DNA from 2 places in the Parvibaculum lavamentivorans DS-1 genome. Region 1 is predicted to be linked to the other one. Evidence: predicted binding sites of a transcription regulator. Region 1 holds the regulator's gene; the other holds the start of a gene.
What was found. The regulator HrcA, encoded in region 1, represses chaperone genes, less so after heat shock. The targets are predictions, from matches to a motif close to GTTAGCACTCNCNNNNNGNGAGTGCTAAC.
Positions count from the first base shown of each region.

Region 2: a site for HrcA is predicted at 2,704-2,732, ahead of groES (co-chaperone GroES). Genes of this name have one in related genera too.

Region 1 is NC_009719.1:3,819,682-3,830,131, reverse strand. It holds gene hemW (radical SAM family heme chaperone HemW) at 1-851, opposite strand, end outside; gene rdgB (RdgB/HAM1 family non-canonical purine NTP pyrophosphatase) at 832-1,443, opposite strand; gene rph (ribonuclease PH) at 1,434-2,150, opposite strand; gene hrcA (heat-inducible transcriptional repressor HrcA) at 2,324-3,388, shown strand; gene grpE (nucleotide exchange factor GrpE) at 3,479-4,120, shown strand; gene PLAV_RS18145 (NnrU family protein) at 4,199-4,903, shown strand; gene PLAV_RS18140 (alpha-ketoglutarate-dependent dioxygenase AlkB) at 4,900-5,565, opposite strand; gene PLAV_RS18135 (SEL1-like repeat protein) at 5,628-6,179, shown strand; gene dnaK (molecular chaperone DnaK) at 6,494-8,413, shown strand; gene dnaJ (molecular chaperone DnaJ) at 8,511-9,668, shown strand; gene PLAV_RS18120 (DMT family protein) at 9,735-10,079, shown strand; gene dapB (4-hydroxy-tetrahydrodipicolinate reductase) at 10,122-10,450, shown strand, end outside.
Region 2 is NC_009719.1:675,213-685,662, forward strand. It holds gene PLAV_RS03105 (acyl-CoA dehydrogenase family protein) at 1-418, opposite strand, end outside; gene groL (chaperonin GroEL) at 581-2,233, opposite strand; gene groES (co-chaperone GroES) at 2,326-2,643, opposite strand; gene PLAV_RS03120 (TetR/AcrR family transcriptional regulator) at 2,816-3,424, opposite strand; gene PLAV_RS03125 (hypothetical protein) at 3,430-3,666, opposite strand; gene PLAV_RS03130 (DSD1 family PLP-dependent enzyme) at 3,823-4,968, shown strand; gene PLAV_RS03135 (Gfo/Idh/MocA family protein) at 5,256-6,428, opposite strand; gene PLAV_RS03140 (6-phosphofructokinase) at 6,622-7,776, shown strand; gene PLAV_RS03145 (GNAT family N-acetyltransferase) at 7,989-8,432, opposite strand; gene PLAV_RS03150 (phosphotransferase family protein) at 8,462-9,556, opposite strand; gene purD (phosphoribosylamine--glycine ligase) at 9,835-10,450, opposite strand, start outside.

The sequences.
Region 1 (10,450 bases):
AGGCGCTTTCCTTCCGTCGAGATGCGGCCATGCGCGCCGGGCCCGACACCGGCATAGTCGCCATAGCGCCAATAGACGAGATTGTGGCGGGCTTCGGCACCGGGCCGGGCATAGTTCGATACTTCGTAGGCGGATAATCCGGCTTCGGCCGCGATTTCGCCTGTGAGGGCGTAAAGTTCGGCGGCCTCGTCTTCGCCGGGCAGTTTGAAGGCGCCTTTCTCGTAGAGGCGCGCGAAGGCTGTCTCTTCCTCGATGGTGAGTTGATAGAGCGAGAGATGGTCCACCGCATGAGCGAGTGCGGCGCGAAGTTCCGCCGTCCATTTTTCCTTCGTCTGGCCGGGGCGCGCATAGATGAGGTCGAAGGAAAGGCGCGGGAAGGTTTCGCGGGCAAGTGCGATGGCGCGGAGTGCTTCATCCGCCGTGTGGAGACGGCCGAGAAATTTCAGCTCCCTGTCATCAAGCGACTGGACGCCGAGCGAGAGACGGTTGACGCCCGCCTTGCGATAGCCACGAAAGCGCGCGGCCTCGACGCTGGTGGGGTTTGCCTCGAGCGTGATCTCGGCGCCCTGCTCCACCGTCCAGAGCGCGGCGATCTGCGTCAGCACCGCCTCGACGGTTGCCGGCTCCGTCAGCGACGGCGTACCGCCGCCGAAGAAGATCGAGCGGACGCTGCGGGGGCCGGTGAGGCCACGCATATATTGAAGTTCGCGCGTCAGCGCCTTTGCCCAGCGCGCCTGATCGACATTGGCGACGACATGGCTGTTGAAATCGCAGTAGGGACATTTCGACTGGCAGAAGGGCCAGTGAACATAGACGCCGAAACCCGGTTCATCAGCTCCGGAAGCAGGCATCGACAAGTTGCCGGAAGGCGTGGGCGCGGTGCGAGATGTCATGCTTCGCCTGCGGTTCCATTTCGCCAAAAGTTGTTTCGTAGCCATGCGGCACGAAAACGGGATCGTAGCCGAAGCCCTTCTCGCCGCGCGGCGGCCAGACGAGGTCGCCATCCACCCTGCCCTCGAAATATTCGACATGGCCGTCGGGCCATGCGAGCGCGAGGCCGCAGATGAAATAAGCGGATGTGTCGACCGGGCCGGTTTCAAGCATGCCGCGGCGGAGCTTTTCCATCGCGAAGGCGAAGTCTTTCGTCGGTCCTGCCCAGCGCGCGGAGAAAATGCCGGGGGCGCCGCCGAGCGCCTCGACGCAGAGGCCGCTGTCATCGGAGAGAGCCGGAAGCTGCGCCGTCTTCGCGGCGGCGAGCGCCTTCAGTTCCGCATTCTCGCGGAAGGTCTCACCGGTTTCGTCCGGTTCGGCAAGGCCGAGATCGGCGGCGGAGAGGATCTCGACATTGAGTGACGCAAGAAGATCGGCAATCTCGCGGACCTTGCCGGGATTGTGGCTCGCAACGACGAGCTTGCCGCCTTCAAAACGCCTGGTCATGCCGATACCGCTTCCTTCTGGCGCCGCACGAGATCTGCGATGGAGGTTTTCGCCAGCGCCAGCAGCGACAGGAACTCCTCGTCGCTGAAGGGTTCGCCTTCGGCCGTGCCCTGGATCTCGCAGATGCCGCCCTTGCCGGTGATGACGAAATTCGCGTCGGTGTCGGCGGTCGAATCCTCCGCATAGTCGAGATCGACCACGGGAACGCCTTGGTAGATGCCACAGGAAATTGCCGCGACATGATCCTTCAGGACAGGCGCCGAAATCATCGAGCGGGCGCGCATCCATTCGATACATTGATGAAGCGCGACCCAGGCGCCGGTGATCGAGGCGGTGCGCGTGCCGCCATCGGCCTGAAGGACGTCGCAATCGACGCTGATCTGGCGTTCGCCAAGCGCCTTCAGATCGACCACCGAGCGCAGCGAGCGGCCGACGAGACGCTGGATTTCCTGGGTGCGGCCGGATTGCTTGCCTTGCGCGGCCTCGCGGCGCATGCGCTCATGGGTGGAGCGCGGCAGCATGCCGTATTCCGCCGTGACCCAGCCCTGGCCGCCGCCCTTCAGGAAGGGCGGGACACGCTCTTCAAGGCTGGCGGTGCACAGCACATGGGTGTCGCCGAAGCGGACGAGGCAGGAGCCTTCGGCATGTTTGGCAACGCCGGGCTCGAAGCTGACGGTCCGCATTTCCTGCGGCTGGCGTCCGGAAGGGCGCATAAGAGGTTCCAGTTCTGTCTTCTGAAGATGATCTTTTCCGATTGCCGCCTTACTACCTTGGGCGGGCGCCTGCGTAAAGCGGCGCGATTTTCTTCGAAAGGCTTTGATGCCGGGTCAAAGCGCACTAAATTGTTTCCGAGTTTCAGAGGCTTAAGCGGAGGCGGGTTGCGAGCATGGTTGGCGTAATGGATCTCAACGAGCGTTCGCGCGAGATCCTGCGGCGCGTGGTCGAAACCTATCTGGAGACGGGGGAGCCGGTGGGCTCGCGGTTCCTGTCCCGGCAATTGCCATTGTCGCTCTCCGCCGCCTCGATCCGCAACGTCATGTCGGATCTGGAGGGGCTCGGGCTTATTTTCGCACCGCATACCAGCGCCGGCCGGATGCCGACCGAGGCAGGCCTTCGCATGTTCGTGGACGGGTTGCTCGAAATCGGCGATCTCACGGATGATGAGCGCATTGCGATCGAGCGGCAGGTTTCGGGCTCCCACAAGAGCATCGAGGATGTGCTGGACGAGGCCTCGAAACTCCTCTCCGGCCTCAGCCATGGCGCTGGTTTCGTGGTCGCGCCGACCTATGACGCGGCGCTCAAACACGTCGAATTCGTGCCGATCGACGCGGAGCGGGCGCTCGTGGTGATCGTGACGGAAGGCGGCGCGGTCGAAAATCGCGTGATTGAAATCCCCAAGGGCCTGACGCCTTCGGCGCTGGCCGAGGCGACCAATTATCTCAACGCGCAATTGCGCGGGCGGACGCTGGACGAGGCGAAGGCCCATCTGGCGCGCGAACTGGAAACGCAGAAGGCGGAGCTGAACGAGCTCACAGCCAAGGTGATCGAAGCGGGGCTGGCCACCTGGTCGGGTTCCAATTCGGCGGCCGCCAACAATGATCCGCTGGGCAAGTCGCTGATCGTGCGGGGACGCTCGCGGCTTCTGGAGGATGTGCATGCGGTCGAAGACCTCGAACGCATCCGGCTTCTGTTCGACGAACTCGAGAACAAGCGCGATCTCGTGCAGCTGCTCGGGCTGGCTGAGGCGGCGGACGGGGTCCGCATTTTCATCGGCTCGGAGAACAAGCTATTCTCACTATCGGGCTCCTCGCTGATCGTGAGCCCCTATATGGACACGCAGCAGCGCGTGGTCGGCGTGCTCGGCGTGATCGGCCCGACACGGCTCAATTATGCCCGCGTGATCCCGATGGTCGATTACACGGCAAAGCTGGTGGGACGGCTTATCAACTGAGGCATGACGGCGCGGGCGGGTTGACATGCGCGGCGCTGACGCGCACATCCACACGCCAAGAGCCGAGTTTTCCCAAAAACTGGACAGACGATGAGCGACGAGAAGAAACCAGAGGCTGAAACCTCCGAATCCCTCCAGAAGCGCGAAGAAAAACTGGCGGAAACGCTTGCGAGCGAACCTGCGGCGCAAGGCGAGGCGGAGGATGCGGCGGCGGCCGGGCCCGATGTGGCGGCGTTGGAGGCCGAGATCAGCGATCTGCGCAACCGGCTTCTGCGCGCGGCGGCAGATATGGAAAATAACCGCAAGCGCGCCGAACGCGAGAAGCAGGATGCACAGCGATATGCGGCGGCCAATTTCGCCCGCGATATGCTGGAAGTGTCCGACAATCTGCGGCGCGCCATCGCCACGCTGAAAGAAGACGAGCGGGCGGAAGCGGCCGAGAGCGTGAAGGCAATGATCGAAGGCGTGGAGATGACCGACAGGCAGCTCGTGACGATTTTCGAGCGCCATGGCATCCGCGAGATCACGCCGCAGCCGGGCGAGCGGTTCGACCCCAATCTGCATGAGGCGATGTTCGAGGTGCCGGGCACCGATCAGCCCGCCGGGACGGTCGTGCATGTGCTCGGCGCCGGTTACATGATCGGCGACCGGCTGCTGCGGGCGGCTAGGGTGGGCGTGGCCAAGGCCGATGACGGCGCGGCAAAGGGCGGCAAGGTGGATACGATCGCCTGAGAAAATTCGGCCTTGCGCTTGTCCCCTCCCTTCCCATCTCTTATAACACCGTTATAGAGGACAGGGAGGAGAACGGTCATGCTTCAGTTATGGGCCGCGGCGGCTTTTTTTCTCGGCATTCACCTCGTCATCGCCGGTTCGGGCGCGCGAGGCCGGATCGTGGCGACGATCGGGGAGCGGGCCTGGCTCGCTCTCTTCTCGCTCGCCTCCATCGCCGGCATCTCCTGGCTTGCCTACAGTTTCAATGAAGCGGTGGCGGGGCCCAATCATCTCTACTGGGTGCCGCCGCTCTGGGCGCTGCATCTCTCGCCGCTGGTCATTCTCGTCGCCACTTTTTTCGTGGTCGTCGGCATCACCACGCCGAACCCGACGGCGGTGGGGGCGGACGCGCTGGCCGACAAGCCCGATACCGTCAAAGGCATGCTCCGCATCACCCGGCATCCCTTTCTCTGGGGCGCGGCGATCTGGGCGCTCTGGCACATTCTCGTTAATGGCGACAAGGCGTCGATCATCTTCTTCGGCACCTTCGCGCTGCTGGCCATACTCGGCACCTTTTCCATCGACGACAAGAAACGGAAGCGGATGGGCGAAAGCTGGACCGCCTTCGCGGCCAGGACGTCGAACCTGCCTTTTGCCGCGATCTTTGCCGGGCGCAATCAATTGAAGCTTGGCGAGCTTGGCTGGTGGCGAATCCTCGCCGCACTCATCGTGTTCGGCGCCTTGTTTTACGCGCATCTCTGGCTTTTCGGCGTGTCGCCGGTGCCGGGGTTCCATCCCTACTAGGCGGGTCTGGTCACCCGGCGCAATGTCAGGTTGATCCTGCCGCCGCCAGGGATGAGGCGGGAGGAGCCGGAAATCACCCGGTCCACGCCGTGATAGCGCAGCCGGGAGGCGCCGCCGAGCACGAGCACGTCGCCGCTCGCGAGTCTGAAGCTTTTCGATTTATCACCACGGGCGAATCCGCCGACCCGGAAAATGCAGGTGTCGCCGAGCGATAGGGACAGGACAGGGGCATCGAGCGCCTCCTCGTCCTCGTCCCGATGAAGGCCCATGCGCGACTTCGGGGCGTCATAGAGATTGACCAGGCAGCATTCCGGAGGCGCCGGATAGGCGGCCAAATCATCCCAAAGGGCGAGTAGGGCCGCCGGTATGGCCGGCCAAGGGGCTTTACTAACGTCATTAACCGGCGAATAGGCATAGCCGCCGGGGCGCGAGACCCATCCGAGCTGGCCGAAATTCGTCTGAAGGATCGACCAGGGGCGGCCGGTGCGCGGCATGCGCGGACGGTAGGGCGGCGCCGCGCCGAAACCTGCCTGCAATCTCTCGACAAGCGCCCTCTGAGCCGTCTCACCGAAAAAGCCCGGATAGAGCCCGATGCCGTCGAACCCCGTTTCCACCGGTTTGGAGGCAAGAGGGCTCTCGTGTTTTGGCATTATGTGTGTCATATTAATTTCCGGAGTGAAACCGGGACCGGGCGGCGCGGCCGCCCCGGACAAGGGGGACGATCATGAACAAGATAATAGGGTTTACGGCAGCGGCGCTGGCCTTGTCGATGCTGTCCGGCTGCGCGGCAGCCGCGATACAGGGCGCCTCGCGGGCCAAGGACAATGCCGTCATCATGGGCAATGAAGATGCGGCGGCGGCCGGCGATGTCAACGCGCAGCTCAAGATGGGCGATGCCCATTGCTGCACGATCGCGGGCAGCGCGGGCGTTCTCAACAACCAGAAAGCCACCGAATGGTATTGCAAGGCGGCACGGCAGAACGAGCCGAAGGCCTTTTATGAGCTGGGCCGGATCTATTCCGGCGACCTGGTGCGCGGTATGAACGCACCGGCCAAGGCGGCCGCGATGCTGACGACGCAGCGCGAGAACAAGCCCCTCGCGCTGATGTGGCTCAACCTCGCGGCGACGGCGGGCGTCGAGGATGCCGCCGACGATGCTTCCGACCTGCGCGAGGACATGACCGGGCCGGAGATCGTCCAGGCGACGCTGCGGCAGAAGAACTGGCAGGCCCAGCCCTGCGAGTGGAACGCGGTTTATCCCGACAACCAGCTCTAGCCTTTTCGGACAATCGTTCTTTCACAAGGCCCCGGGTTCCATTTGAGGACCCGGGGCTTTGGCGTTCAGGCCAGGTCCCTGAGTCCCAAAAGTCGCTATCCATGTGGCCATATTGCCGCATCAACGCTTGCGGGCCGTAAAACCCAAACCTATATACAGCGCAACGTTTCAACCCCCGAACCGGGAGATGTCTTCCGGCAAGGACCCCTTCTGGGGGCCGGTGCGACCGGGCCCGCGCATGCAAGGCGCGTCCCGGCCAGCGGGTGCCATGAGGCCCGCCCGGCCCGCCGCAAGTGAAAGAGGACCAACACGCTATGGCTAAAGTAATCGGTATCGACCTCGGCACGACGAATTCGTGTGTCGCGGTGATGGAAGGATCGAGCGCCAAAGTCATCGAGAATTCCGAAGGCATGCGCACCACCCCGTCGATGGTGGCCTTCACGCAGGATGGCGAACGTCTTGTCGGCCAATCCGCCAAACGGCAGGCCGTCACCAACCCGACCAATACGCTCTTCGCGATCAAGCGCCTTATCGGCCGCTCCTATGACGACCCCACCACCCAGAAGGACAAGGGCATGGTGCCCTACGACATCGTCAAGGCGCCGAATGGCGACGCCTGGGTGGAAGCGCATGGCGAGAAATATTCGCCGTCGCAGATTTCAGCCTTCATCCTGCAGAAGATGAAGGAGACGGCGGAAAGCTATCTCGGCGAAAAGGTCGAGAAGGCCGTCATCACCGTTCCCGCCTATTTCAACGACGCGCAGCGCCAGGCAACGAAAGACGCCGGCAAGATTGCCGGTCTTGAAGTGCTCCGCATCATCAACGAGCCGACGGCGGCAGCGCTTGCCTATGGCCTCGACAAGAAGGAAGGCGAGCTGATCGCCGTCTACGACCTTGGCGGCGGCACCTTCGACGTTTCGATCCTCGAGATCGGCGACGGCGTCTTCGAAGTGAAGTCGACGAATGGCGACACGTTCCTCGGCGGCGAAGATTTCGACATGCGCCTCGTCAATTATCTCGCCGACGAGTTCAAGAAAGAGAACGGCATCGACCTGCGCGGCGACAAGCTGGCGCTGCAGCGGCTGAAGGAGGCCGCCGAAAAGGCGAAGATCGAACTCTCCTCGGCCAGCCAGACGGAAGTGAACCTGCCCTTCATCACGGCGGATGCTTCGGGACCGAAGCATCTCACCATGAAGATCACGCGCTCGAAACTCGAGGCGCTGGTGGCGGATCTCATCCAGCGGACGATCGACCCGTGCAAGGCGGCGCTGAAGGATGCAGGCGTGACCGCCGGCCAGATCAACGAGATCGTTCTCGTCGGCGGCCAGTCGCGCATGCCGAAAATCCGCGAAGCGGTGAAGCAGTTCTTCGGCAAAGAGCCGAACATGAGCGTGAACCCCGACGAAGTGGTGGCCATGGGCGCCGCCATTCAGGCCGGCGTGCTGCAGGGCGACGTGAAGGACGTGCTGCTGCTCGACGTGACGCCGCTGTCGCTCGGCATCGAAACGCTGGGCGGCGTCTTCACACGCCTCATCGAACGCAACACGACGATCCCGACCAAGAAGGCGCAGACCTTCTCGACGGCGGAAGACAACCAGTCCGCCGTGACGATCCGCGTCTTCCAGGGCGAGCGCGAAATGGCGGCCGACAACAAGCTGCTCGGCCAGTTCGACCTTGTCGGCATTCCGGCGGCACCGCGCGGCGTGCCGCAGATCGAGGTTGCGTTCGATATCGACGCGAACGGCATCGTCAATGTGTCCGCGAAGGACAAGGCGACGAACAAGGAGCAGACCATCCGCATCGAGGCTTCGGGCGGGCTCTCCGAAGCCGACATCGAGCAGATGGTGAAGGACGCAGAAGCGCACGCCGAAGAAGACAAGAAGCGGCGCGAGGAAGTCGAGACGCGAAACCACGCGGAAGCTCTCGCCAACGCAACCGAGAAGACGCTTCAGGAAAATGCCGACAAGATCGGCGGCGACGTGAAGGCGGATGTCGAGGCGGCCCTTGAGGCCTTGCGGACCGCGTTGAAGGAAGGTTCGAGCGAGGACATCAAGGCGAAGATGGAAGCGCTCACCCAGACGTCGATGAAGATGGGCGAGGCGCTCTACAAGTCCGCGCAGGCGGAAGCCGAAAGCGAGGCCGCTGGCGGCACGGATGCGTCCGGGGACGATGTCGTCGATGCCGACTTCGAGGAAGTCGACGACGACAAGAAAGACCAGGACAAGTCCGCCTGACCGGCGCCTCGTCATGATGCCCTTTAATCCAGACATGAATGCCGGCCGGGCGCGCGAAAGCGCGTCCGGGGTATTCATCCGTATACGGTGAAACCCGATGTCGAAGCGCGATTTCTATGACGTGCTCGGGGTGAGCCGCAACGCGAGCGCGGACGAGCTGAAAAAGGCTTACCGCAGCCTCGCCAAGAAATATCACCCCGACCAGAACCAGGGCGACAAGGAAGCCGAGCAGCGCTTCAAGGAGCTCAACGAAGCCTATGACGCGCTGAAGGACGAGCAGAGCCGCGCGGCCTACGACCAGTTCGGCCACGCTGCCTTCGATGGCGGCATGGGTGCGCGCGGCGGGCCGGGCGGCATGGGCGGCTTCGGCGCCGGCGCCTCGATGTCCGACATATTCGACGATCTCTTCGGCGAATTCATGGGCGGGCGAGGCGGCCGCGGCGGACGGAGAGGCGATGGCGGCCAGACGCGCGGCCACGATCTCCGCTACAATATGGAAATCAGCCTGGAGGAGGCCTTCGAGGGCAAGAAGGCGCAAGTTCGCGTTCCCGGCTCCGTCGCATGCGAAGTATGCACCGGTACGGGCGCGGCGCCGGGATCGAGCCCGATTACCTGCCCGACCTGTCAGGGGCATGGCAAGGTCCGCGCCTCTCAAGGCTTCTTCACGATCGAAAGGACCTGCCCGACCTGTCACGGCCGCGGCCAGACGATCGACAAGCCCTGTACCAATTGCCATGGCGCAGGCCGCGTCGAGAAGGAGCGCACGCTCTCCGTCAATATTCCGGCGGGGGTCGAGGACGGCACCCGCATTCGCCTTTCCGGCGAAGGCGAGGCCGGAATGCGGGGCGGCCCGGCGGGCGATCTTTACATCTTCCTCTCGGTCAAGCCGCATCGCCTCTTCGAACGGGACGGCGCCGATCTTTTCTGCCGGGTGCCCATCGCGATGGTGACGGCGACACTCGGCGGCGAAATCGAAGTGCCGACGCTGGGCGGCAAGAAGGTCAAGGTGAAGGTGCCGGAAGGCGCGCAGACCGGGCGTCAGTTCCGCCTGCGTGGAAAGGGCATGCCTGTCGTCAATTCCCGCGAGACGGGCGATCTCTATATCCAGATCACCGTGGAGACCCCGGTGAACCTGACGAAGAAACAGAAGGAACTGCTCAAGGAGTTCGAGCAGGCATCCACGCCGGGGAACAACCCGGAAAGCGCCGGCTTCTTCGCCAAGGTGAAGGAGTTCTGGGACGGCTTCCAGAACTGAGGCTTTGGGATATTCTGAAAAGGCCCGGCAGAGTTTCCGCCGGGCCTTTTTCATGTCCGGTGCGCCATGCCCCTCCAGTCCTATATTCTTCCCGTCGCGCTGCTCATCCTGTCGAATATCTTCATGACGACGGCGTGGTACTGGCACCTGAAGTTCAAAGCGATGCCGATCCTGACCGTCATCCTGATCAGCTGGGGGATCGCGCTGGCGGAATACATGCTGGCCGTGCCGGCAAACCGGATCGGCCACGGCGTCTATTCAGCGGCCCAGCTGAAGACCATTCAGGAGGTCGTGACACTCACGGTCTTTGTCGGCTTTTCGGCCTTTTATCTGGGCGAGGGGCCGACATGGAACACGGCCATCGGCTTCACGCTGATCGCGCTCGGGGCGTATTTCATCTTCCGGGGGTGAATTCAGGCTGCTATACCGCCTGCGAACCTTGGGAACACCGATATGACGGCTGACATCAAAATCGTCGTGACGGGTGCTGCCGGCCGGATGGGCCGGACGCTGATCCGGCTTATCCACGAAACCGAGGGGCTGTCGCTTGCGGGCGGGCTCGAAGGCGAAGGCTCGCCTTATCTCGGCACCGACCTCGGCACGCTGGCGGGTCTCGCGCAGCCGACAGGGCTCGCGGCCACTGCCGATGCGTTGACGCTCATCAAGGATGCCGATGCGCTGATCGATTTTTCGGTACCTGCCGCGACGCTCGAATTCGCCGCATTGGCGGCGCAGGCGCGGATCGTGCACGTCATCGGCACGACGGGCTTTGAGGTGGTGGA
Region 2 (10,450 bases), 770 kb from region 1:
GCGAGGCCAGGTCGGAGCCGGAGCCGGGCTCCGAATAGCCCTGCGCCCAGAAGGTCGTGCTGTCGAGAATGCCGGGCAGCCAGCGCTTCTTCTGTTCGTCCGTGCCGAATGTGTAGATGACGGGACCGACATAGAGGAGGCCCATCGGCACGACATTGAGCGCGCCCGCGCGCTCAAGCTCCTCGTCGAAGATGTATTTCTCGTTCGCGCTCCAGCCCGTGCCGCCTGCCGATTTCGGCCAGTTGACGGCAAGCCAGCCACGCGCAGCAAAGGCTCGCTCCGATTTCTGGTAGTCGGCCTTGGTCGGTGAAGCGCCGCTCGCCATCTTCTCCACGATCTCGCGCGGATACTCGTGCTCGAAAAAGTCCCGCACCTTCATGCGAAACTCTTCGTCCTTTGCGGAGAATGAGAAATCCATGGCCTTCCTCCCGAATTTTGATTGGGGTGAGTGTAGCCGGTTGCCGATACGGCGTCAGTGGCGGGAAGGCAGGTGCCGCGACGTCACCTCTCGAAAAAGTGACAAAAGAAAAGGGCCGGTGTTTCCACCGGCCCTTCGCATTTTGGAGTGAGGAAGCTGGACTTAGAAGTCCATGCCGCCCATGCCACCCATTCCGCCCATGCCGCCAGGCATGCCGGCAGCGGCGCCGTTGTCCTTCTTCGGAGCGTCGGCGATCATGGCTTCCGTCGTGATGAGGAGGCCGGCGATCGAGGCTGCGTCCTGAAGCGCCGTGCGCACGACCTTGGTCGGGTCGATGATGCCGGCGGCGACGAGGTCGCAATACTCTTCCTTCTGCGCGTCGAAGCCGAAATTGGCCTGCTTCGACTCGAGGACCTTCTGCACGACGATCGAACCTTCGACGCCGGCATTCTCGACGATCTGACGGATCGGCGCTTCGAGGGCCCTGCGGATGATGTTGATACCCGCCTGGATGTCGCGATTGTCCTCGACGAGCTTGCCGACGGCCTTGCTCGCCATGAGAAGGGCCGTGCCGCCACCGGGGACGATGCCTTCTTCAACCGCGGCGCGGGTCGCATTGAGCGCGTCGTCGACACGGTCCTTGCGTTCCTTCACTTCGGCTTCGGTCGCACCGCCGACCTTGATCACCGCAACGCCACCGGCGAGCTTCGCCAGACGTTCCTGCAGCTTTTCCTTGTCGTAGTCGGACGTCGTGTCCTCGATCTGCCGCTTGATCTGGGCAACGCGAGCTTCGATGTCCTTCTTCTTGCCGGCGCCGTCGACGATCGTGGTGTCGTCCTTCGTGATCGAAACGCGCTTGGCCTTGCCGAGCATGTCGAGCGTCACGGACTCAAGCTTGATGCCGAGGTCTTCGGAGATGACCTGGCCGCCCGAGAGAACGGCGAGATCTTCGAGCATCGCCTTGCGGCGATCGCCGAAGCCCGGCGCCTTCACGGCAGCGACCTTGAGGCCGCCGCGCAGCTTGTTGACCACGAGCGTGGCAAGCGCCTCGCCTTCGATGTCTTCCGCGATGATGAGCAGCGGACGGCCCGACTGCACAACGGCTTCGAGCACCGGCAGCATCGGCTGCAGGCTGGTCAGCTTCTTCTCGTGGAGAAGGATGAGCGGCTCGTCGAGCTCGACCACCATCTTGTCGGCATTGGTGATGAAGTAGGGCGAGAGATAGCCACGGTCGAACTGCATGCCTTCGACGACATCGAGTTCGGTGTCGAGGGACTTGGCTTCCTCGACCGTGATGACGCCTTCATTGCCGACCCGGCTCATCGCCTGGGCGATCATGGCGCCGATTTCGCTTTCGCCATTGGCCGAGATCGTGCCGACCTGGGCGACTTCGTCGTTCGACTTCACCTTCTTCGAACGCTTCGTGATGTCTTCGACGGCGGTGCGGACGGCAATCTCGATGCCGCGCTTCAGGTCCATCGGGTTCATGCCGGCGGCAACCGACTTCGCGCCTTCGCGAACGATCGCCTGCGTCAGAACCGTCGCCGTCGTGGTGCCGTCGCCGGCGGTGTCGTTGGTCTTGGAAGCGACTTCCTTGACCATCTGGGCGCCCATGTTCTCGAACTTGTCTTCAAGCTCGATTTCCTTGGCGACCGTCACGCCGTCTTTCGTGGTGCGCGGCGAACCGAACGACTTTTCGATGACCACATTGCGGCCCTTCGGACCGAGCGTCACCTTTACCGCATCGGCGAGAATGTCGACGCCGCGAAGCATCTTCTCGCGGGCTGTGCGGCCGAATTTGACTTCCTTAGCCATGTTTTTCTGATCCTTCTGAATTCATGAAACGGAACGAACGGCCGCCGGGGCAATAAAAAAGCCCGCGGCCGGGTATCCGGTTGCGAGCCTTGTCAGGCAGCGGCCTTCTTCTTGCTGGCAGCGCCTTCGAGCACACCCATGATGTCGCTCTCCTTCATGATCAGCAGCTCTTCGCCGTCGATCTTGACTTCGGTGCCCGACCATTTGCCGAAGATCACCCGGTCGCCGACCTTGACGTCGAGCGCGACGAGCTTGCCGTCATCGCCACGGGCGCCGGGGCCCACCGCGACGACTTCGCCCTGCGAGGGCTTTTCCTGCGCCGAGTCCGGAATGATGATGCCGCCGGCGGTCTTGGATTCTTCCTCGACCCGGCGCACTACGACGCGGTCATGCAGAGGACGGAATTTCATCTCTGGCTTCTCCTGTGTCCCAACCGCTAAGTTGCGGATATTTCTGGATTTTTTGAGCCTGTTAGCACTCACTCAATATGAGTGCCAAAGCACTGGGCAGAGATAGGAGCTGTCCGCCACGCTGTCAAGCGGGGAGGCGCCGTATTTCACGAATTTGTAGCGAGGATTCGCCTCAGGCGCGCAGGCCGCGCAGGGTCAGCTTGATGATGGCGGCGAGCTGGCGGCGGAAGGTTTCCTCGTCCGGTGCCTTTTCGGCGCCGCAGGCGGCGGCGATGAGGGTTTCGGCGGCGGCTTCCTGGGTGAGGCCGCTGGCCTTGGGATCGAGCTCGCCGCGCTGGGTGCCTTCGCGGACAAGCTGGAGGACGGCGTTCTGGAACTGAACGTGAACGTCGCCGAAAACATTTTCCTTCAGGCGGCTGCCGCTGTCGACGAGCTCCGCCGCATGCGGGCTCGAAAGAATCCAGCGATAGACGAAACCGAGCTTCGCCTCCATCAGCGCGGCAAGCTTCCGCTCGAGCGGCAGGTCGAGCGCTTCCGCCGCCGTGACGCCTTCCGCGACCTGTTCGGCCAGCGTCCGGCAGATCGCTTCGAAGAGTTCGTCCTTGCTTTTGAAGTAGAGGTAAAGCGTGCCCTTGGCGACGGCGGCGGCGCGCGCGATGTCTTCCATCGAAGTGCGGCGGTAACCATAGTGACGGAACAGATCGAGCGCGGAGGAGATGATCACCTCCCGCTTGTCCGCCAATCCTGCCGTCTTCTGCGCGGCGCCGCTCTGTCCCGACATTTGTCCTAGCGTCTGATGGTGAAGGCGCAGGGCCGTCCTGCCGCGATCACGATGGTCCGTCTCGATCCACCGCAATCGTAATAGCAATATTTGCGCGCGCCAGCCCTCGTTTCGCCGCTGAGCGAACAGGTCGCGCCCGACGCATACTGGTCGTGAGCGGGCATTTTGCTCATCGCCGCCTCGGGTTCCGCCGCCGTCAGCGCGGCAAGGAGCATCAAACCGGAAAGCGTCGTTGTCGCCATTTCATCCCCCAACAATAGACAGTATAAATGCCAAAATTATACGGTCTCTCCTCCCGAATCCATCGCTTTCATGAACCAAAACGAAGACGCGATGCGTTGTTGTGCATCGCGCGGGCCGCTGTAGGATGCGTGCCGCGCGGCAGCAAAGGGGAAGTCATGACAAGCGAAGCATTGCAGGCGGCGAAGGCCATGATCGGAAAGAAGGGCTCGCGCGCCGCGATCCCGACACCGGCGCTTGTGCTCGATCTCGACGCCTTCGAGCGCAACGTCGCGCGGATGGCGGAGCACTGCAAGGTAAGCAACCTTTCGATCCGCCCCCATGCGAAGACGCATAAATGCGTGACCATCGCCAAGGCCCAGATCGCGGCCGGCGCCGTCGGCCAGTGCTGCGCCAAGCTCGGCGAGGCGGAGGCGATGGCGGCGGGCGGCATCGAGAGCATTCTCATAACCTCGCCCGTCGTGACGGTGCAGGGCATCGAGCGGCTGATGGCGCTGAACGAGAAAATGCCGGACCTGATGGTCGTGGTCGACAATCCGGTGAACGCGCGCGCATTGGCGGCAGCGGCGGCGGAAAAGAAACGTGTGCTGAAGGTTCTGGTGGACCTCGATGTTGGCCTCCACCGCACAGGCATCCGCCCCGGCGAGGACGCGCTGGCGCTGGCGGAACTTCTCGACGCGGCGGAATTTCTCGAACTGCGCGGGCTGCAGGCCTATGCCGGACACCTGATGCATATTCACGACTTCGCCGAGCGTCGCGAGAAATCGCTTGCGGCGATGAAGGTGCTGGGCGATCAGCGCGACGCGCTGAAGGCCAAGGGCTTGCCCTGCGATATCGTGTCGGGGGGCGGCACCGGCAGCTACAATATCGACCCGGAAGCGAAGGTGCTGACCGAGCTGCAGGGCGGCTCCTATGTTTTCATGGACAAGCAGTATCACGACGTCGCGCTCGGCAATGGCGCGAGCTTTCCCTTCGAGACGTCGCTCTTCGTGCAGATGTCGGTCGTCTCCGCCAACACGAAAAATCTCGCGACGACGGATGCCGGTTTCAAATCCTTTTCGACCGATGCCGAGTCGCCGAAACTTCTTTCCGGCGCGCCGGAAGGAGCGGGCTATTTCTTCTTCGGCGACGAGCAAGGCGGCGTTCTTCTACCGGATGGCGCGTCGCTGCCGATCGGCAGTGTACTGACGGCCATGACGCCGCATTGCGACCCGACGGTGAATTTATACGACGCCTACCACGTCGTCCGGGGCGACACGCTGGTCGATATCTGGCCCATCGAGGCGCGCGGCAAGAGTGCCTGATGGGGTATCCGGATACCTCAAAATGGCCGACTGTCACCGAACTGTCATGAAACTGTCATGCGATGAGGAAGAGCGGTTTCCGGTACGTGGTTGAGCACCGAATTTCGCTCCTTCGTCGTCTCCGGGGAATGTGCGGGACGCCTCCGGTGCAACTTGTCCCCGGTCAGGTCGCGAATTCTTATCCCCGGGAGCCTTATCCCCGGATTGAGTCAGCGACCCCGCCCCATAAAATTCTTCGCGTGCCGCTCGAATTTTCTGACCCTCCCCCAAGGGGAGGGTGGGGAGACTTATCGGGCGTTTAACTCCTTCTCCAGCCTCTCCCACATCGGCCGGCAATCCACGACGCCGCCTTCGCGCATGGCGCGGTCGACGGCGATGACGGTGAGGCCGGCCACCATGGCGTCCTCGACCTGGACGGGGAAGGGTTTGCCGTCGAGGAGGTGGGCGGCGAGGTCGCGGCCCATTTGCTCGTCGGAGCCGTAATGGCCTTCGGCGCTGGCGCCGAATTCCTCCGTCTCCGGAGGATTGATACCGAGCGCGTCGCGGAAGGTGAGGCGGTTGGTCACGAGATCGGCTTCGAGCGCGCCGCCTGTCCCTGCGAAGTACCAGCGGCGCTGCGGCAGGCCGGCATGGGTGTTCGCGTGGAAGGTGAGGCGGACGTTGTTTTCATATTCGACAAGCGCGACCTGGTTGTCGGCGGTATCGGCGTCGGAGTGGAAGGTGTTGTTGCCGCCGTTCCAGCCCGCGCGCCATATCTCGTAGGCGGGTGTGCCGTCCGGGTAGCGGCGTTCGGCCAGGGCCTCGTTGGCGGGCGTGAAGATGTCGCGGCCGCCGAAGCTCGCGACGCGAGCGGGCAGCGCGCCGGCGAAGAGGCGGTAGAGATCGAAATCGTGGCAGCATTTGTCGAGCAGGAACGAACCGGCATGGGCTTCGTGGCGCCGCCAGTCGCGCATAAGGAAGGCGCCGTGCTCGGGATGGAGATGCTCGTTGCCTTCGAAGCTGACGAGGCGGCCGAGTTTCGAGGCGTGAAGATGACGCGTGACGGCGGCGACGAGCGGTGCGGAACGGAGGACGAGGCCGACAATGACGGAAGATTGCCCATGCTCTCGCAGGAGCCGGGCGAGCGCCCATGTTTCTTCCTCCGTGCGCACGACAGGTTTTTCGGTGAAAACGCGCAAGCCGCGCTCAAGCCCGGCGCGTATATGAGCGAGGTGGAGATGATTGGGCGAGCCGACCATGAGGAGGTCCGGCTTTGTATGAGCGAGCATCGCATCGACGCTCTCATAGGCCGTGCCTGCACCGATGCCCCGCTTCTCCAGCGTGGAGAGGCCCATGGGTGCGGGATCGGCATGGGCTACGATCTCGATATGGGGCGCGGCAGTGGCGAGATGGCGGATGACGGTGGCGATGCGCCGCCCGAGGCCAGCGACGGCGATAGTGTAACGCTCGCTTGTTTTCATGATCGGGATTTCTAGCTGTTAGTATGCGCGGACGGTAGCGCGGCGGAAAATTCGATGGAGTGTTCATCATATTGGAGGGACGTCCCCCTCCCCGAAAAATTCTTCGCTTCGCTCGAATTTGTCGACCCTCCCACGGGGGGAGGGTGGAGAATGAAGATGACCCTCGGGCCACTGACGTAAAGGAAACGGCGATATGCGACTTGGAATCCTGACCGGCGGCGGCGATGTGCCGGGGCTCAATCCCTGCATCAAGGCGGTGGTGCGGCGCGCGACTGAACTTGGCTGGGAAGTGCTCGGCTTCCGGCGCGGCTGGGCAGGGCCGATGAGCTACAATCCCGACGACCCGGAAGGGAGCGAGAAGCACCTGATGCGGCTCAACAACGATGCCGTCAGGACCATCGACCGCAAGGGCGGCACGATACTGCATACGACGCGCACCGACCCGCAATGGATGGTGGAGGAAAAGCTCCCCGATTTCCTGAAGGGAAAGTTCAAACCGAGCGAAAAGGGCACGGTCGACACGACGCCGCATATATTGCGCGTCTTTGAACATCTCGGCATCGATGTGATGGTGACGATCGGCGGCGACGGCACGCTGAACTATGCCGCGCAGCTCGACCGCGAAGGCATGAAGATCGTCTCGATCCCGAAGACGATGGACAATGATGTTTTCGGCACGGATTACTGCATCGGCTTTTCGACGGCGGTGACGCGCTCGGTCGATGCCATCAGCGCACTTCGCACATCGACGGGAAGCCATGAACGCATCGCCGTGGTGGAGCTTTTCGGACGGAACTCCGGCGAGACGGCGCTGATCTCAAGTTATCTCGCCGACGCCGACCGGGCGATCATAGCCGAAGTGCCGTTCAACGCGGAGAAGCTGGCCGCGCTGGTGGCGGCCGACCGGATGGAAAATCCGGCGCGCTACGCGATGGTGGTGATTTCGGAAGGCGCGATGATGGAAGGCGGCGAGGCGCAGACCTATGGTCAGGCGGATGAATATGGCCGCAAGCGCCTCGGCGGTATCGGCCATCTGCTCGGCGAGGAACTGACGCGGCTCACCGGCGTCGACACGATCACGCAGTCTCTCGCCTATCTCATGCGTGCGGGCGCGCCGGACGCGCTCGACCAGATGGTGGCGAAGGGCTTCGGCACGCTGGCGGTGCAGGAAATTGCGGCGGGACGCACCGGCTTCATGACGGCGGTGCGCGACGGCAATTACACGACGGTGCCGGCATCCACATGCGCCAGCGGCGGCAAGCGCGTCGACGTTGCGTCCTTCTACGATGCGGAGGCCTATCGCCCGCGCATTGCCGAGGTGAAGGGCAAGCCGATGTTTTTGTATTGAGGGCATCTCCCCACTGCCACCCTCCCCTTGGGGGAGGGTCAAACGGCTGCAAGCCGTTTGGGGCGGGGTCGCTGAAGTGCAGCGTGTGCTGACGATAGCGTGTTCGCCGGATGAGCGCGGCGCCCCCGCCCCGAAAAATTCTGCGCTGCGCTTGAATTTTGTCGACCCTCCCCCGAGGGGAGGGTGGGAAGAGAGGCGCCGGCCGCTCGTCCCTACCGCTTCAACTGCATCAGTTGGCGGGCATCGCCGTCGTCGCCGATGGTGACGAAGCCGAGGCGTTCGTAGAGGGAATGGGCGTCTGTCGTCGAGAGCATGATGCGGTGGACGGAGGCGAGGGCGGGGTCGTTGACCATTGTCTCGACGATCCACTTGCCGCGCCCGTCGCCGCGATGGACGGGCAGCACATAGACGTCGCTCATCCAGGCAAAGCGCGTGTAGTCCGTCACCATGCGGCCGAAACCGGCCTGCTCGCCATCCGGCGAATAGAGCCCATAGGCGCGTGAATTAACGATACTTGTCCAGAGATTCTCGGGCGAAACGTCGCGCGCCCAATAGGTGGCGCCGAGCATTTTCAGAATGGATTCGCGATCAAGCCGCGACTTGTCGGTATTGATTTCGAAACCGTGCCGGCTCCAGGACGAAACATCATCACTCATACGCACACTCACTCTCGGCGTTGTTCTTGTTATTCCGCTCCCGCGCGTTGGGCATAGACCCATGCCTCTTCTGCCAGCGGCCGCACATTGGCCGCCATCTGTTTGGCATGTTCGCTGGATGCTGTCCCGTCCCTTACCCGCCCCGCGATTCCCTGCAGGATACCGGCAAGCCGAAAGAAATTATATGAAAAATAAAAATCAAGATTCTCAATACCATTGGGCCTGTTGGTCCGTTCGCAATACATGCGGATGTATTCGTCCAGTGTAGGGATGCCCAGCGACTTCAAATCGGCCGTCCTGATGGAGCCTGTACCGCCGCCGGTGCCCTGGCCGGGCATCACCCATTGCATGAGGCTGTAGGTGAAGTCGCCGAGCGGATGGCCGAGCGTGGAGAGCTCCCAGTCGAGCACGGCGATGACTTTCGGCTCCGAGGGATGCAGCACCGTATTGTCGAGGCGGTAGTCGCCATGGACGATGGAGTTCGAATCCTCCTGCGGAACATTGGCGGGCAGCCACTCCATCAGCCGGTTCATCTCCGGAATGGTTTCCGTTTCGGAGGCAACATATTGCTTCGTCCAGCGCGAGATCTGGCGCGCGAAATAGTTGCCCGGCTTGCCGAAATCGGCGAGGCCGATCGCCTCGTAATCGACCATGTGAAGCCGCGCCAGCGTCTCGTTCAGGGAGTCGTAGATTTTCCAGCGTGTCTCCGGGTCCTGGCCGGGCAGCAGCGGCTCCCAGAGCACGCGGCCATCGACCATGTCCATGATGTAGAACATGGTGCCGATGACGCTGTCATCCTCACACAGACAATAAGTGCGCGGCGCGGGAAAGCCGGTGCCGTGCAGCGCGGTGATGACCTTGTATTCGCGGTCGACCGCATGGGCGGAAGGGAGGAGCTTCCCCGGCGGCTTGCGGCGCAGCACATATTTTTTCGACGGCGTGACGAGCTGATAGGTCGGGTTCGACTGGCCGCCCTTGAACTGCTTGACGGTGAGCGGGCCCTGAAAGCCTTCGACATGCGCCTGCATATATTGTTCGAGGCGCTTCTCGTCGAATTTGTGGCTGTCGGCAACGTCCTTGGTGCCGGAGAACTGATCCTGCCGGCTTTCGGCTGCATCGCTCATTTTTTCTTTCTCCCCGTGTCGTTTATTCTGTGTACGTATTTTAGTGCGGTTTTTTTCCTTCTCACCCTCCCCTTGGGGGAGGGTCAAACGGCTGAAAGCCGTTTGGGGCGGGGTGCGGAGTATCCGCTTATTCAACCGATCGTCATTTCATCGAAGCTGTCGCCGCGACCCCGCCCCATAAAATTCTGCGCTTCGCTTGAATTTTCTGACCCTCCCCCAAGGGGAGGGTGGAAAGAAGAAGTTGATGTTGCGGCGCGCTCTTCATTGCCCTCATTTCCTCACGCGTTCTGCTTCTCGCGCTCGATGGCGCGGTAGCCGATGTCGCGGCGGCAGAAGCCTTGCGGCCAGTCGATCTTCGCGACGGCGCGGTAGGCGCGGGCCTGGGCTTCGGCGGTGCTTTTGCCGGATGCCGTGACGTTCAGCACGCGGCCGCCTGTGGCGTAGATCTTTCCGTCTTCGGCTTTCGTGCCGGCATGGAAGATTTCGACGCCGTCGATGGCGCCGGCTTCGGCGAGACCTTTTATTTCGGTGTTCTTCTTGTAGTCGCCCGGATAGCCCTCCGCCGCCATGACGACGGTGAGCGCGACCTCGTCCTTCCAGTGGCATTCGGCATCGGCGAGCGTGCCGTCATGGCTGGCGATGAGGAGGGGCAGCACGTCGGAGGCGAGGCGCATCATCAGCACCTGGGTTTCGGGATCGCCGAAGCGGGCATTGTATTCGATGAGCTTCGGGCCCTCGGCCGTGATCATGAGCCCGGCATAGAGCACACCCTTGAAGGGCGTGCCGCGCGCGCGCATGGCGGCGACGGTCGGCTCGACGATCTCCTTCATCGCGCGCGACGAAAGCTCCGGCGTCATGACGGGAGCGGGCGAATAGGCGCCCATGCCGCCGGTA